One region of the Paenibacillus sp. FSL F4-0100 genome, then DNA from elsewhere that is predicted to be linked to it. Evidence: riboswitches for the same ligand, from Rfam matches in the RefSeq annotation. Region 1 holds a riboswitch; each other region holds the start of a gene.
What was found. A riboswitch is a leader RNA that binds a small molecule or an ion and turns the genes downstream of it on or off. The one in region 1 is predicted to bind cyclic di-AMP.
Positions count from the first base shown of each region.

Region 1 (5,637 bases):
ACGACCTTTATGAAGGAATCGGGTGGCCGGCTTCGTTCCGATCCCATGCCAGACGACGGATTCGGCTCCATGACGATTACCAGCGTGAAAACAACCGAAGGTCTGGCCCTGACCCATCGCCTTCAATTTGTCCAACCTGACGACGGTAACATCAAGGATCACAGCCTTGTCAAGCTCCGATTGCCTAAACCCATCAAGAGTGGCGAGAGTGTCACCATTCACTTGGAGTTTGAGGTCGAGCTCCCCAAAATATTTGCTCGCATGGGTACCACCGAGAATTTTATTATGGCGGGGCAATGGTTTCCTAAAATTTCGGTCTATGAACCGGCTGGTCTTCGCGGAAGAACAGAGGAAGGCTGGAATCTTCATCAATACCATGGCAACTCCGAATTCTATTCTAACTTCGGCATTTACAGCGTTCGCATCAGAGTACCCGAAAATTACATTGTTGCTGCGACTGGATTCCCTACCAAGCCTGCCCAAAAAATTAACGGGGAAAAAATTTATCAGTTCTATGCGGATGATGTGCATGATTTTGCCTGGTCGGCATCGCCGAACTTTGTCACGGCAGAAGAAGCATTCTCCGCACCAGGCGTACCGGGCGTCCGCATCAAGCTGTATCTCGACCCAGCCCATAAAGACTTAAAGGAGCGTTACTTTGATGCCGCCAAGTCGGCACTCGCTTCGTTTGGAAAATGGTACGGAACCTATCCGTATTCCACGTTGTCCATCGTCGTTCCGCCAGAATCGGGCAACGGTGCAGGCGGCATGGAATACCCGACGCTGGTCACGGCCTTCGGGGCCAAAAACGATTCGCCGGGATATGAGCTGGAGCGGACCGTCATTCATGAAATTGCCCATCAATATTTTTACGGAATGATCGCAAGTAACGAATTTGAGGAAGCGTGGCTGGACGAGGCCTTTGCAACCTATGCAGAAGAACGAGTGATGGAAAAAGAATACGGGATTACCTCCAATACGGCGGCTCAGGGAGCATCCATCACTTCCCCTGCACCGCTGAAGATGGAATCCTGGAAATACAGCTCGCACGAAAACTACGCACTGAATGTTTACACGAGGGGCAAGCTGGTGCTGCAAGGCATCGAACGACAGGTCGGTCCGCGGATGATGGAGAAGATTCTTCATACGTACGCCCAGAAATACCGCTTCAAGCACCCGACCACGTCCGACTTCCAGAAAGTTGTAGAGCAAGTAAGCAAAACGTCCTGGCAGCCGTATTTTGACCAATATGTATATGGAAGCCAGATGGCGGACGTTGCCATCGACGTGATAAAAATCAAAAATAAAGGCACGGCGGAACATCCTCGGTATGAATCTACGGTCAAGATAACGAGCAAGGACGGGGATATAACCGATGTGCCAATCGTGTTCGCCTTTGAGGACGGCAAAACGGTGGAGCGAACCTGGAGCGGCAAGGACCGAAAAGTTACTTACACCCTGGAGTACAGCACTCCGCTCGCCTGGGCCATGGTTGATCCGAAATATTCCATCGTCCTAGAGAATAAACACATCAATAACTATATGAAGGCAGGAATGGATCCGAAGGTGGTTACACGCTGGAATCTCAGTATTACCAAGCTTGTGGAGACGCTGTTCGGCAGCCTGTCATGGTGAGGGGGGAGCACATGAAAAGTTACGCAGGCCAAGGGTGGATCAGTGTTAAAGACCAGCTATACGTCTCGATTCTGCTCTTCTTATACCGTTTGCTGTGGGGATACTGCCTGTACCGACTCGTAAAATCGGCAGTCGTTCCCCTTCTTATGCGATATCCGGATTCTGCCCCTAACGAGCTCAGCCGTCTTTTATTCTTCTACGAGGGCGAGATGAGCCTATCCCTGAGCAGCACGGTCCACACCTACGCATGGCTTCTGGCCGGTTTGCTCTTGATCAGGATGATCTTCACCCCGCTCATTCGGGCCGGCATCTTCTACAACCTTCACCAGGAAGCTAAGGGCGAGCGCGGTTTATTCTTCTTCATTGGGATGCGGAAACTGTGGAAACCCGTAACGCTATTCTATCTGATAGAGCTCATTCTCACCTTTGCGCCCGGTTACTGGATTCTGCCCAAAATCCTTCCGATTCTGCTGAATGGGATTCAAGAGCCTGTTCTGCTGCTTCATGCACTGCCCTATGCAGCTGGGTGGTTCTTGTACGCCTATCTGATCCGCCTGTTATTGCTCTATATGCAATTCGGGCGCACTGGGGGGTTCGGTATGATCAGCTCTATTCTGGCACTCTTCCGCCGCTTGGGCACGGCAGTGCTGTTGTCCATCACCATCGGCGGATCAGCCTGTGTCATTCTGTTGCTCCTGAGCTCGGCTTCGCTCTTCTGGGCCGGGTTGATCGGCTTAATTATTCAGCAGGCCTCTTATTTCCTGAATGGACTATTCCAAATTTGGGTAATTTCCACCCAATATCATTTGTGGAGAGATTCCTCCTCACAGCATTCCTAATCGTTACAATTCGTTACCCTGAAATGGTGAATCATGCTCGCGAATAAGCTGTAATCCGAAGTGACACGTTTTTATCTCGAGCTTGATTTTACAAAGAATAAGCATTCATTTATCCTCTATATTACAAATTTCTGAGCGCCAAATTACAAAAAAACCTGTTTCCCCAAGATGGGGACAGGTTTTTTGTTTAAAAATGATCTTTCCTCGTTTGCCAAATTGTTAATACTCTGCTAAAATAACGAATATGTTAGTAACAACTTTGTCATCTTTACTGTAACTTTTTTGTTGGAACGATGTAAATTCGTTAACTATGTTGGAACGTCAGACGTCAATGAATGGGTTCATCAACATTTTAAGGAGCCGAATTCCCATAACGATATGGGAAGCGGGGGATCCGTTTTGGGTGAATTGATCTCGCAAGAGAGGGATCATAGGGGACCTTTCAACCGAACCCTTAAGCTAACCTCGCAGGCAATGGAAGGAGCTTTTTGTTTTGAAAAAGAAGTTAACGGCTGTTTCTCTCGGCCTCGCACTCGCACTCACATTAGGGACCGGAAGCGCTTTCGCCGATTCCAAATTAAATACAGCAATCAAACCAGCCATTGGTGTCTCTTATAAAACGGGTGGAACCACAACGAATGGTTTTGACTGCTCCGGATTCACCAGCTATGTTTACAAGAAGCTTGGCCTTAGCCTGCCGCGAACGTCTGCAGCTCAATACAAAGTAGGAACGGCAGTATCCAAGAGCAACCTGAAAGCTGGCGATCTCGTGTTCTTCAACACATCCGGTAGAGGTATCTCTCATGTGGGTATTTATGTTGGGAGCGGCAAATTTGCTCATTCCTCATCTTCGCGTGGTGTCATGATCAGTCCGCTAAGCCAGAGCTATTACGCCAACCGATATGTAGGCGCTAAGAGAATTATGAGTCAGAATACGTACAAATCTGTAGCTGTGAACTACAATTAATGTTGGAACTTTATTGATTTACTCTTATAAGAAGCCCTGGGTTTATGAGATTGTGCCGATCTCATCCAGCGGCTTTTTTCTTTTGTTGATTGTGTGTATACCTTTATAACGTTTAAGACAACGAAAAAGTTTCCACTTTTCAAAAAAAAATGAATGCAGATATTGAAATGACTTCGTTTGGTTATTCCATCCTCAATATCCTCTTATTCTTTATATACCCTTCTCTCTCTTCATTAAACACCGTTTTGGAAAAATATTGATTTTATCTGACGCTTCGACAGCTAATGCGATTGAAAAATAGCAAAATCCATCAAGAAATAATTGCCAATCCCGCTTACTGTCTGATAGAATGGACGCAGTAACAACTTTGTCATTAATGTAAGTGCTTTAATACATAGATTGCTATGCCTCGCGGCAGCGAAAAGGAGCTTTCCATGCTGAAGAAAACATTATCAACAGCAGCCCTTAGTATCACACTGCTATTCACTTTGGGCGTTGGCAACGTGTTTGCTGATAGTGCGCTGGATCAGGAAATCGATAAGGTGCTAGGTACACGATACAGCTACGGCGGTACGACCACGAGCGGATTTGACTGTTCCGGCTTCACCATGTATGTATATGCCAAACTCGGTTTGAAGCTCCCGCATCAATCCGGCTCTCAATTCGACATGGGGACAAGCGTGTCCCGTAAGGATCTGCGCGCTGGCGATTTGGTGTTCTTCAACACATCGGGCCAGGGCATCTCCCACGTCGGCATTTATGTCGGCGATGACAAATTTGCCCATGCCTCGACCAACCGCGGCGTGGTTATCAACCGCCTTGCAGAGGAGTACTATGATCAGCGATACGTGGGTGCAAAGCGTATCATGAGCGATGATACGTATGAAGAGTCGGCTGGTGAATCATCCTAAGCTTTAGAGGCTAATCATCCCTATACATACCGCTTGCCCGTTAAAGGAGCCCTTACCTCTCTTTGACGGGCTTTTTGATGCGACTTGGATGTTCGGAAAAGGGTTATCATTCATATATACGATAGGAGGACTTGACCAATGGATGCAACACCGATTTCATTTCACACCGTAGTCATGCGTGAAGAGCACGCAAAGGAAATATGCGCCTGGACCTATCCTCCTCCCTATAATATCTATGGCTTTCTTCCCTGGGAGCAGATGAAAGGGCTTGAGGTCGAGTTTGGCGATCCCGACATTCGCCAGAGGCAGTACATCTCGATTATGGATGAACGGGAGGCCCTGTGGGGATTTGCCCAGCTGTTTCCGATTCACGAGGTGACACGAATCGGACTTGGCATGCGGCCTGATTGGTGCGGGCGCGGAATGGGTAAACGGTTTATGGAGGCGATTGTTCGGGAAGCCAGGCGGAGGCGGCCTGTCGACGAAATCGACCTTGAGGTGTTGACCTGGAATGAGCGCGCGATCCGTACGTATCAAAAGGCAGGCTTTCATGTCACCGATACGTATGAGCGACTTACACCAACGGGAAATGCCCTTTTCCACTGTATGGTGTATGAGCCGCCGGCTAATGAGGAATAGTAATCTTTGTCTATATGAAAAAGCACAATTTTGTGTACTTTTTATGAAGCCACGCCGGATAGTTGCTTTTTTTGTCACAACTGGCTATGCTGTCTATGGATGTTGGTTTATAATGGAGACAAGTGCAAGAGTGCAGTATACATAGAAGGGACGATATGACGATGCAAAAATGGATCATGAGCGGATTGTTCTTCGTCGCATGTGCGTTGGCTATCGCGCTGATGTTTACGCTCCCAGGTAAGGAACAGGTGGCTCAGGAAGAGAAGCCGACCATGCCGGAAGTGACTCTCGATGCTGCCGCAGCGGAAGCCACAATGAAAGCAAGCTGTATTAGCTGTCACGGCGACCAACTTCAAGGCGGCGCTGGGCCGGCTTTGAATCAAGTAGGCGGACACATGGATGCGGACGCAATCTTCAACGTTGTAACCAAAGGTCGTAAGGGAATGCCTTCCTTTAAAGATCAACTTAAGCCTGAAGAAATCGCAAACATCGCGCTATACCTTGCTGAGAAAAAATAAATCAGCTTATACGCAAAACACGCTTGCACCTGGAGTTCTTCCCGGCGCAAGCGTGTTTTTACATATTCGGGACCTCTGAGGGGACTAACCGTCCCCCTCCTATTGTGCCGCCTTGCCATCCTTCGAAC
Region 1 is NZ_CP150303.1:100,919-106,555, reverse strand. Features, by position in the region: gene MHH48_RS00505 (M1 family metallopeptidase) at 1-1,635, shown strand, start outside; gene MHH48_RS00500 (hypothetical protein) at 1,647-2,474, shown strand; cyclic di-AMP (ydaO/yuaA leader) riboswitch at 2,823-2,963, shown strand; gene MHH48_RS00495 (C40 family peptidase) at 2,968-3,441, shown strand; gene MHH48_RS00490 (C40 family peptidase) at 3,879-4,352, shown strand; gene MHH48_RS00485 (GNAT family N-acetyltransferase) at 4,491-4,991, shown strand; gene MHH48_RS00480 (cytochrome c) at 5,153-5,509, shown strand; gene MHH48_RS00475 (4a-hydroxytetrahydrobiopterin dehydratase) at 5,609-5,637, opposite strand, start outside.

Region 2 (5,637 bases), 1.2 Mb from region 1:
AGCCGAGCGTCCTCGGATTGGTGAATTCAAATATAAGAATGACGATAAATCCAACCAGCAGCAAGGTAGCCGTCATGGTGAGCACCACTTTGGAATGCAAGGAAAGTCTCCGCTGTTTTCGGAAATCAATCAGATCGGATAATACGATAAAACCAATGCCACCTGAGACAATCAAAAACATCACGACTATGTTGACTACAGGATCGTAAACATACCCGGTCAAACTCCGAAAATCACCAAACAAATCAAAACCGGCGTTGTTAAACATCGTGACTGCATGAAAAACGCCATAATAAATCGCCTGGCCGATCGGCATATCAAACGCCCAGCGGATCGATAGAATGATGGCACCACAGGCCTCGATGATGAGGGAGTACAACAACACTCTGCGAATCAGCCTTACGATTCCTTCCATCGAGGACTGATTCATCGCTTCTTGCAGAATGAGACGATCCTTGAGCGATATGCGTCTTTTCAGAGCCAAGGCAAATAAAGTAGCCATCGTCATGAATCCGAGCCCGCCGATCTGAATCAGCAGCATAATCACGACTTCTCCGAAGGAACTGAATGTCGTTCCTGTATCCACCACAACCAGACCCGTTACACATGTTGCCGATGTCGAAGTGAACAAAGCATCGATAAATTCAAGCGGTTCACCTGTACTTGTGGAAATCGGCAGCATTAACAGCGCCGTCCCGATGAAGATAATAGCCGCAAAACCAAGCACGAGAATCTGCGGCGGAGACAACCTGAGCCAGTTAAATTTAGAGTTCAATCGGTCACCTTCTTAAAAAAAATCAAGAAAAAAGACACTGGAAAACGCAGTGCCCTTTACGGTCTGGTTCCTGTGCTGCAGCCTACGAGGTTAGCTGACGGATTCGGGCATTTCCACAGGTCGCCCTATTCATTATTCTAGGAATAATGAAATTCACCCCAATTACATGGTTCCCCCATTTTCAGTACGAAATTCGGCTGGAATATTCGGTTCCTTGAAGCATGATGTGATTATAACGCAATCTGGTACGTAACCCAATGCCGTTTTTCACCCAAAAAATCTTTAAAAGAGCGCGAATTGGGCATATTCAAGAATACAAGCATGGGGTTCTCTAACGTTTTCGAAACCTTTCATTCATTTTCATCGATTTGTTTCATTATTCCGGATATTGGGATAAGCTGCTTATGACTTTCATAACTATGTTATATTGACTCTATGCGTACTTAATCAGGCATATCGAATACCAGTGGGAGTATCAACTTTCCTAGAGGAGGAATTTCATGAATCGTGCAAGAGAGCCCTTGAAGCTGAAGCCCAATTTAAAACAGCTCATCGTGCCTGCCGCAGTCGGCCTGATTCTGTTCCTATTATTTCAGGTGTTTCCGTCGACGAATCCGGATTCTACCGAGATGGCATCTCCGAATATCATATCCAAGGAGCAGGCTCGGCAAGCGGCTTCAAGCTTTGCTCAGGAGCATTTGCAGTTTACGGCTGCAAAAACGGATGACACATTGGTTACATATCAATCCAAATCGGAACTTTACGGATATCTGGCGAAGGAAAAGAAACTTTCGGAATACAACAAAACCTATGAAGCCAAATATCCCTATGACGTATACCGCGTTCGCTTCAGCGAGCCGGGAGGCGATGCCCTCAATGTGGACGTGCACATGCAAAATTCTGGCATCGTCGGATTCTCGTACGATTACGCCCGCTCCAGCTATGACCGGATTGAGCTGAACAAGGGCGATGTACAAAGGCAGATGCTGCTTGTCGTCGAGGACGGCATGTCATTAGCCGAGAAGCAAGCGCTCGCGGAGCCTTGGCTCCAGCGAGCGGGCTATGACCTGTCGCGCCTTGAGCTGGTTACACGGGAAGGGGAACCCCGGCTCCGATATGTGGACCCGGAATCCAAAATTGGCGATTCCCGATTGGAGCACCGTTTCACCTTCGAACATGGGAAATTACGCTCCTATGAGCCATCCTTCTCAGTCCCGTCCGCCCATTCCGCCTATGTCAACAAGCAGACTCAGGATGCAACGCTGCTGACACTCGCAGGGTATGGCCTGTTCACCCTCATCCTTGGCATTCTTGCCATTGTGTACAGCGTAAAGACCAGAGCCTATACGTCGTTTAAGCGCGGCCTGTTCCTAGCGGTGCTGCTGTTTATCATTCAGATGCTAAATACGTATAATCTGATTCCCGTTTTCAAATCCGAGGGGATGTCGCAAACCGGTATATTCGGGATGATGATTTTCTATGCGGTCTATTCGCTCATATTCTCCGCCCTGCTCTATTTCTCCCTTGTCGGGGGCAACGGACTATGGCAAAAAGAAGACGGGCTCAATCCATGGCCGCGCGCCAAAGAACCCGGATACGGTCATTATGTACTGGACAGCATGAAGCTGGGATATATGTGGGCTTTCATCCTGCTTGGGGTCCAATCCATTATCTTTATCGTTCTGGGCCTAACCTTAAATACATGGTCCACCACGGATGCCACACAGTCGCCTTACAACATGCTCTATCCTTGGCTGTTTCCGCTGATGGCCTGGCTGGCCGGCATATCCGAAGAGGCCGTCTATCGACTGTTCGGTATCAAAATGGTGAAAAAGATCGTCCGCAATACGTTCGTTGCCAGTTTGATTACCTCGCTCATCTGGGCGCTCGGGCATACGCTTTATCCGATATACCCTGTAATTTCCCGGCCCATTGAACTGGTTATCATCGGCTTGCTGTTTAGCTACATCTTTTTGAAATATGGGTATTTGGCGGCCATGTTCTCCCATGTCATCTTTAATAGCATCTTGATGGGTATTAGCCTGATCTTGCTCAAGGACACCACCAACTTGCTGATTGGTGCTTTCTACATGGTGCTTCCTGCGCTTGTTGCGTATGCGATTTACCGTTTCAATCCAACAAAAAAAGAGAAGCCGTATGTCACGACTCCTCCTCACGAAGTGCCTTAAGAATTTCCGTTGCTAATTTCTCACCGATTGAAAGGGGCTTGAAGTCTTCGACTGAAGCCTCTTTTATTTTTTTGACCGAGCCAAAATGCTTCAACAGCAGCTTCCGGCGCTTCTCTCCAATGCCCGGGATGGAATCCAGCTTGGAGGATACCATCGATTTGCCGCGCTGTTCGCGGTGGAAGGAAATCGCAAACCGGTGAACCTCATCTTGAATACGCTGCAGCAAATAGAACTCCTGGCTGTCCCGGGGCAGCGTAACCGGCTCCGGCGGGTCTCCGACCATGAGCTGCGCTGTTTTATGCTTGGCATCCTTCACAAGCCCGCAGACCGGGATATACAACCCCAACTCATTCTCCAACACATCGCTGGCGGCGGAAATCTGTCCCTTCCCTCCATCGACCACAATCAGATCGGGAAGCGGCAAATTCTCCTTCAAGACGCGCTCGTACCGCCGCCGGATCACTTCACGCATCGTATCATAATCGTCCGGTCCCAGCACGGTACGGATCTTGTATTTCCGATATTCCTTCTTGTCTGGTTTCCCATTGGTGAATACAACCATGGCCGATACAGGGTTGGTCCCCTGGATGTTCGAGTTATCAAATGCTTCGATCCGGTTCAGCGACTGGAGGCCGATCACTTCGCCCAGATTCGCTGCTGCGACCGAGGTGCGTTCTTCATCGCGCTCAATCAAGCGGAATTTCTCGTCTAAGGACACCTTTGCATTATCCGACGCCATGCCCACCATCTGTTTCTTCAAACCACGCTGCGGCACATGCACCTTCACGCCGAGCCATTCCTGCAGGGCGGCAGCCCCTCCGGCTGCATCCACGATGCCAGCGGCTTCGGCCTGCTTCTCCTGTGCCTGGGCAAGGGCTGCCTGCTGCTCATCAGATGTTCCTGCGGAAAGCGTACTCGTCGAATCCACGCCTTCCTCTGGGTCTAACACACCTTCATCCACAGCCGTTCCAGCAACCGACTCTGGATCAGCCTCGCCTCCTATTAACAGAGGCTCAGGTAGCAGAATTTCTTGCGGCAATGCAGGATTATCACTGTAATACTGGGCAATAAAAGACATAAAGTCACTGTGCGCATCGCCGTAGAACGGAAAAACGGACTTGTTGCGCTGTACCATTTTCCCTTGGCGCATGTACAGAATCTGTACGCACATCCAGCCTTTATCCACAGCATAACCGAATACGTCGCGGTCCCGCGTATCCGTCGTCGTAATCTTCTGCTTCTCCATTAGCGTATCGATATGGATGATCTGATCCCGCAGTTCTTTGGCACGCTCGAAATACAAATCCTCCGCAGCCTCCTGCATCTTGCGCTGCAGTTCCTTCTTGATCTCTTCATGCCCACCGCTCAGGAATGACGTAATCTCCCCGGTAATCTGTTCATACGCAGAATTTGGAATTTCCTTTACACATGGAGCCAAGCATTGTCCCATATGATAATACAAGCACACTTCTTTCGGCATGACGCCGCATTTGCGCAAAGGATACATCCGGTCCAGCAGCTTTTTGGTCTGCTGTGCCGCATACGCATTCGGGTAGGGGCCAAAGTATTTGGCTTTATCTTTAAGCACTCTTCTGGTCACTTCCAGACGGGGATGCTCTTCATTCGTTATTTTAAGATATGGATAGGTTTTATCATCCTTCAGCAGCACATTGAATCTCGGCTGATGGGTTTTGATCAGGTTACACTCCAGAATCAAGGCTTCCATGTTGCTGCCGGTCACAATATATTCGAAATCGCGGATTTCCGAAACAAGCATCTGGGTCTTCCCGTTATGGCTTCCGGTAAAATAAGAGCGTACCCGATTCTTCAGCACTTTCGCCTTGCCCACATAAATAATCGTGCCTTCATGATTCTTCATCAGGTAACAGCCGGGCTGGTCCGGCAGCAATGCCAGCTTGTGGCGGATATTCTCCAGCGCCCTCTCCTGCTCCTGAAGCTGTTTGGCAAAATCGTCCATGCTATCCCTCCTCTCCAAGGAGATTATATAGTATTAACCATAAATATAAAACACTATGAATAACCACACAAAGCGCCTCCGGGTTTCACCGAAGGCGCTTTATGAAAGCAGATTGCAGTCTATGACCAATCCTGCTTATTGATGTTTTGCAATGATGCCCTTCAAGGCTTCTTTGGAGTTCAGACCTACCACTTTATCGACAGGCTGGCCGTCTTTAAAGAAAATCATAGTCGGAATGCTCATCACGCCGAAACGTGCTGCGGATTCCGGATTCTCATCCACGTTCACCTTAGCAATTTTCACAGCATCACCAAGATCTGTGGAGAGCTCTTCCAAAATCGGGGCAAGCATTTTACAAGGACCGCACCATGGCGCCCAGAAATCAACTACAACCGTTCCTTGACCTTCCACTTCACTTACGAAGGATTGATCGGTAACGTTTACGATAGCCATTATATTCTCCTCCTCACGGATAATTTACATATAGTACGAACATAATTGTCGAATGGGTCGACGAATTTAGTATACCACAATCAGTCAGAAAAAGTGAAATATACTCACCTAAAGAAAGAGGATTTTACGGGTTTTTTATGCAATCTTTACAAATGATTTGCGCATTGGGTATACTACTAGTAACAAGTCGGGTGACTGTCAAGTTTTTCGTGTTGGCACGGCATGTTCACCTTTTGAGGAGG
Region 2 is NZ_CP150303.1:6,565,584-6,571,220, forward strand. Features, by position in the region: gene MHH48_RS29855 (TrkH family potassium uptake protein) at 1-775, opposite strand, end outside; cyclic di-AMP (ydaO/yuaA leader) riboswitch at 840-984, opposite strand; gene MHH48_RS29860 (CPBP family intramembrane glutamic endopeptidase) at 1,276-2,964, shown strand; gene uvrC (excinuclease ABC subunit UvrC) at 2,936-4,942, opposite strand; gene trxA (thioredoxin) at 5,078-5,395, opposite strand.
Region 2: another riboswitch for cyclic di-AMP. It lies ahead of MHH48_RS29855 (TrkH family potassium uptake protein); the one in region 1 lies ahead of MHH48_RS00495 (C40 family peptidase).

Region 3 (5,637 bases), 600 kb from region 1:
TTTATAGGCGCGGCAATATTCCCTGTCGGACTGATTCTTGTATTGCTAGCGGGTGGAGAGCTGCTGACAGGCAACATGATGGCCGTGTCCCTGGCCAGATTCAAGAAGCGGATTTCCACGAAAGAAATGGTACGAAATTTAGCTCTTGTCACGGTAAGCAATATGGCAGGGGCGTTGTTCGTCGCTTATTTCTTTGGTCACGTGACGGGTCTAACAGGCAGCGGCGTTTATTTGGAGAAGCTGGTGGCCATGGCAGGTCATAAGATCGACGACAGCTTCCTGCAGGCCTTCTTGTCGGGCATCGGGTGCAACTGGCTCGTAGCGCTCGCCGTGTGGCTGTCCTACGGATCGGATCAGATGAGTGGCAAAATTCTCGGGATCTGGTTTCCGACGATGGCGTTTGTAGCCATTGGCTTTCAGCACGTGGTGGCCAATATGTTCCTCATTCCGGCAGCGATATTTGAAGGATATTACAGCTGGGGCGAGTATCTGGTGAACTTCATTCCGGTATGGCTTGGCAATTTCGTCGGAGGCGCGCTGTTTGTGGGAGCTGCCTACGGGACCGTATATTTGAAGAAGGATGATAAGGTTGAGGTCATGCTTCGCGGCGAACAAGACGCCGCACTGCCGTCTGCGCCAACTACCGGCACTGCTCAACAGGTTCATTCTGCGCAGAATGTTTCTTAATATCCCGAAGCCTGGTAAGCGTCTAGGCGGAGGAAAAAAAGCTGCGATTGACCGCTCCCTTAAGAATAGGGATCGGATGATCGCAGCTTTTTTAACGTTGTTGGCGGAGTGGATTCCTTGTATAAGTCGCAGCGGAACAAGCCCGCTATTTTTTTAAATGGTAAGGTACTGTGGTGATAATCACATCTCTCCGATACAGTAAATGTGCGCGAATGAGCAAGCTGGACTGATTGTGCAGGAAGTTATGCCAGCCCTTCTTGGGGATGAACTGCGGTATGACAACGGTAACCTGATAGTGGGATTCGCTTGCCTTCCGCTGCACGGTATCGATGAATTTGGTCAGCGGCTGAATGATGCTCCGATAAGGCGAGTGCAGCGTCACCAGCCGGATGTCCGGCTGCCACTTCTTCCATTTTTCCTGGAAGGCCGCCTCGTCCTCCCGCTCGAACGGCACGTACACCGCGATAATTTGTCCTGCTCCCAGTGATTTGGCATAATTCAGCGAGTTCTCCACTACATGCGTGATTCCCGCCACAGGCAGAATAATAACATTTCCCTCAATCGGCTTAACCGGCTCACAGGTCGTAATTCGCAGCTGGTCTGCTACGGCCTCATAATGTTTGTGGATTCGTGTGAAGATCCAAATGATCAGCGGCAGGAAAATCAAGACGGTCCACACTTGGGCGAATTTCGTGAAAAAGAAGATCATCGTCACGATAAAGCTAATGCATGCGCCGGTGGTATTAATGATCAGCTTGACGATCCATCCTTCAGGCTTTTCGCGAATCCACTTCACCATCATCCCTGTTTGGGAGAGGGTAAAAGGGATAAACACGCCGACGGCATACAGAGGAATCAGATGCTCGGTTTTGCCTTCGAAAGCCAGCAGCAACAGAATGGAGAAGAACCCAAGTATGATAATCCCGTTTGAATATCCCAGACGGTCCCCCCGGACGGTGAACATTCGGGGAATAAATTTATCCTTCGCCAGATTAACGGCAAGCAGCGGGAAGGCGGAATATCCCGTGTTGGCGGCCAGGATCAGAATGAGAGCTGTTGTTCCTTGGATAAAGTAATAAAAAACGTTTCGTCCAAAGGTATGCTCGGCAATCTGGGAAACGACAGTGACTTGCTCGCTGGGGCTAACCCCATAGTAATAGGCCAGGAATACGATGCCCGAAAATAACATTGCCAGCAAGGATCCCATCGCGACCAAGGTTTTGGCCGCATTATTCGGAGCGGGATCCTTGAAATTCGGGATGGCGTTAGAAATGGCTTCAACGCCGGTCAGGGCAGAGCTGCCCGAGGCAAATGCCCGCAGGAGCAGGAACAAGCTGAGACCGGCGACAGGCGTGCCGATCGGCGTGTGAAGCTCTGGTGATGCATGGCCTGTAGCTATGTTGAATATTCCGACGCCAATCAGGATAAACAGCGCCAGTACAAACAAGTAAACCGGATAAGCCAGTATGGTGGCCGACTCCGTAACCCCTCTTAAATTGAGTACGGTCAAACATAGAACGAACACGATGGAGATGGGCAGATTGTAGGCATGCAGTTCCGGAAAAGCCGACGTGATCGCGTCCGTCCCCGCCGATACGCTGACCGCAACCGTCAGGATGTAGTCGACCAGCAGGGAGCCGCCAGCGACCAATCCTGGATACATGCCTAAATTCCGTTTGGAAACCACGTAGGCTCCGCCGCCATGCAGATATGAGAAAATAATTTGTCTATATGATAGGATAAGTGCCAGCAATAAGACCAGGACCCCGACGGCAATCGGTATGGAATACCAATAGGCAGCCGCGCCAACGGTCATCAAGACGATCAGAATTTGTTCAGGTCCATAGGCCACGGACGACAAGGCGTCGGATGAAAGGATGGCCAGCGCTTTGGTTTTGTTCAGCTTTTGCTCGCCCAATTCCGTTGATTTAAGGGGTCTTCCGATGAGGAATCGTTTGATAGAAGATAACATGTTTTTCACCGCCGATTAAGAATAGGTACATGATGGGAACTGCTTGAAGTGAGTTCAATCGGTGTGCCTCATGTGCTGGACATATGGGCTATCTCCATTCCAATATTGATTTTTGGCAAACAAAAAACACAGGTTAGAACCCTGTGTTTGATCACAAGTTCACAACCCTCTCCATCAACGCTGACGAGGTTAGCTGTCGGATTCGGGCGGTGAGAGTCGCCCTACCTGATAATAGTCGCGGCGTAAGTACGCGCTGCATCAGGATTCACCCCATAGTATGGTTGACAGATCCTATAGGTATCCATCCATACGTGTGGTTCCCCCGCTTTCCAAATTGGAAATTAAGCGAATGTCATGTGAATATGAAGAATGATTTCGAAGCTGAATAGTATATTACGCCTGCTCAAATCTTTTGTAAAACACCCTCCAACGAAAAATTAAGCAGAATTATTTATAAAAAATGACAGATAAGCGCTTACATAAATGTGTGGCTTTGACAGGCTTTGTTTTTTGCATGTTTGCTACAGAAAGCATGATTTTCTATGATGCGTAAGGGCAAGTAGCTCAGATGTGATGCGATAGACGCTGGATACAAACAAATTCGCCATGCCGGTCTCGGGGGAGGAGACATGGGCATGGCGAATTTTTTGGGAGTGGTCCATGATTTGGCAAGGAAGAGAAAGGGTCTGGGTTCCTCTTCGTTGCTCTTGATAGGAATATACCCGGAAGGAAGTAGAGTGAAACACCCGCTCAGAAAAAAATGTAAGACTTTACTGGAGCCCTGATTTTCTTTTAAGATAAGGGGATATGATTCAGCGTGTACAAGGGGGAATGGACGAAATGACTCAAGCGATGATTCATCAGGAGAATGGTGTGTTTCCGGCGGTATGTCCGTTGGATTGTCCCGATACTTGCGGTTTGCTGCTGCATAAAGAGAATGGAAAAATCGTGAAGGTTACCGGCAATCCGGATCATCCGATGACGCAGGGAGCCATCTGTAATAAAGTCCGCAATATGGCACATCGGGTGTATCATCCCGAGCGCGTGCTTTATCCGCTGCGGAGGGTAGGGCCCAAGGGTGAGGGGGCTTTCGAGCGGATCAGCTGGGATGAAGCGATTCAGGAGATTACCGGGCGCTACAAGAAGCTGATCAAGGAATATGGCTCAGAGAGCATTCTACCATACAGCTTTTACGGCAATATGGGGATATTGAGCGTGGACGGTATGGATCGGAGATTCTTCAACAGGCTGGGCGCCAGCCGCCTGAAGCAGTCGATCTGTAATTCCGCAGGCACTGCGGGCTGGAAATCCGTGATGGGGTTTAATGGAGGCACCGTCCCGGAGGAGACCGTTCATGCCGATGTCATCATTGTCTGGGGCGGTAATATCGTCAGCACCAATATGCACCAAGTAGTGCTGGCAGAGAAAGCACGCAAGGCCGGTGCCAAGGTCATTGTGATTGATGTTCATAAGAACCAGACCGGGCAATGGTCGGATTGGTTCATTCCGCTGTTTCCGGGCACGGATGCGGCACTGGCGGTCGGCCTCATGCACATCATGTTCCGAGATGGCATGGTGAATGAGGAATTCCTCCGGCAGTATACGCTCGGGCATGAAGCCTTGCGTGAGCATGTCAAAGACTATACGCCGGAGCATGTATCCTCCATTACCGGCATTCCGGTAGAGGATATCGAGAAGCTGGCCGAGCTGTATGGCCGGACCGGTACTTCTTATATTCATATTGGTAACGGTCTTCAGCATCACGACAATGGCGGCTTGACGGTGCGCAGCATCGCGGCGCTTCCGGCCTTGACCGGACAATGGCTGAAGCGGGGCGGAGGGGCTGCCAAGTCGAATGGTGGCTACAACAGCATGGACAGCGATGCACTGGAGCGTCCGGATCTCCGGCCGAATCCGGATGCCAGGACCATTAACATGAACCGGATCGGCGAGGCGCTTGCCATGACCGAACAGCCGATTAAGTCGGTCTTTGTCTATTGCAGCAACCCGCTGGTTGTCGCTCCTGACACCGGGCGGGTGCGCGAAGGGTTTGCAAGGGAGGATCTGTTTACCGTCGTACACGATTTGTTCATGACGGATACAGCCAAGTATGCGGACATCGTGCTTCCGGCAACCTCCTCATTTGAGAATACGGACCTGTTCGCATCCTACTGGCATCAGTATATCCAGCTGCAGGAGCCGGTCATTCCGGCGCTCGGGGAGAGCAAGAGCAACGTGGAGCTGTTCTCCTTGCTGGGCCGGGCCATGGGGTTCACCGACCCGGCCTTCCATGAGACCGAAGAGGAGATGATGGCAAGAGCGCTCGACTTCCCGGACAACCCTTATCTGAACGGCGTCACGCTGGACAAGCTAAAGGAACACCGCTATGTGAAGCTTGACATGACGCCGCTTGAAACATATCTGGATCGTTTGCCGACGCCTTCGGGCCGGATCGAGTTATACTCCGCGAAGTTGGAGGAAGCAGGTCTTCCGCCTCTTCCGACTTACGTGCCCTTGAAGGAAGGATATGACGGTGTAAGGCGCGGCCGCGGGCACAGATACCCGCTTATGTTCATTTCGCCGCCGAACCACAACTTCCTGAATTCGACCTTTGCGAATGTGGAGAAGCATCAGAAGTTGGAGAAGGAACCTGCCCTGCAGATTCATCCGGCGGATGCAGAGGAACGCGGTATAGTGGACGGAGACATGGTTACGGTGTACAACGACCGTGGAACCTACGAAGTCCGAGCCAAGGTGACGGATAAAATGCTGCCGGGCACCGTAGTCAGCCAAGGCTTGTGGTGGGAAGGCGAAGGCAGGAAGCAGCGCGCCAATGCCCTTACACCCGACAGGTTGTCGGACATGGGCGAAGGAGCTACCTTCTTCTCAACGGTGGTAGAGGTCAGGACTACAATAACCGGTGCTTAAAGATGAATACAAAGACTGTCTTGAAGGTCTATATGACCTGAAGGCAGTCT
Region 3 is NZ_CP150303.1:7,200,736-7,206,372, reverse strand. Features, by position in the region: gene MHH48_RS32745 (formate/nitrite transporter family protein) at 1-687, shown strand, start outside; gene MHH48_RS32740 (APC family permease) at 833-2,659, opposite strand; cyclic di-AMP (ydaO/yuaA leader) riboswitch at 2,822-3,017, opposite strand; gene MHH48_RS32735 (molybdopterin oxidoreductase family protein) at 3,500-5,587, shown strand.
Region 3: another riboswitch for cyclic di-AMP. It lies ahead of MHH48_RS32740 (APC family permease); the one in region 1 lies ahead of MHH48_RS00495 (C40 family peptidase).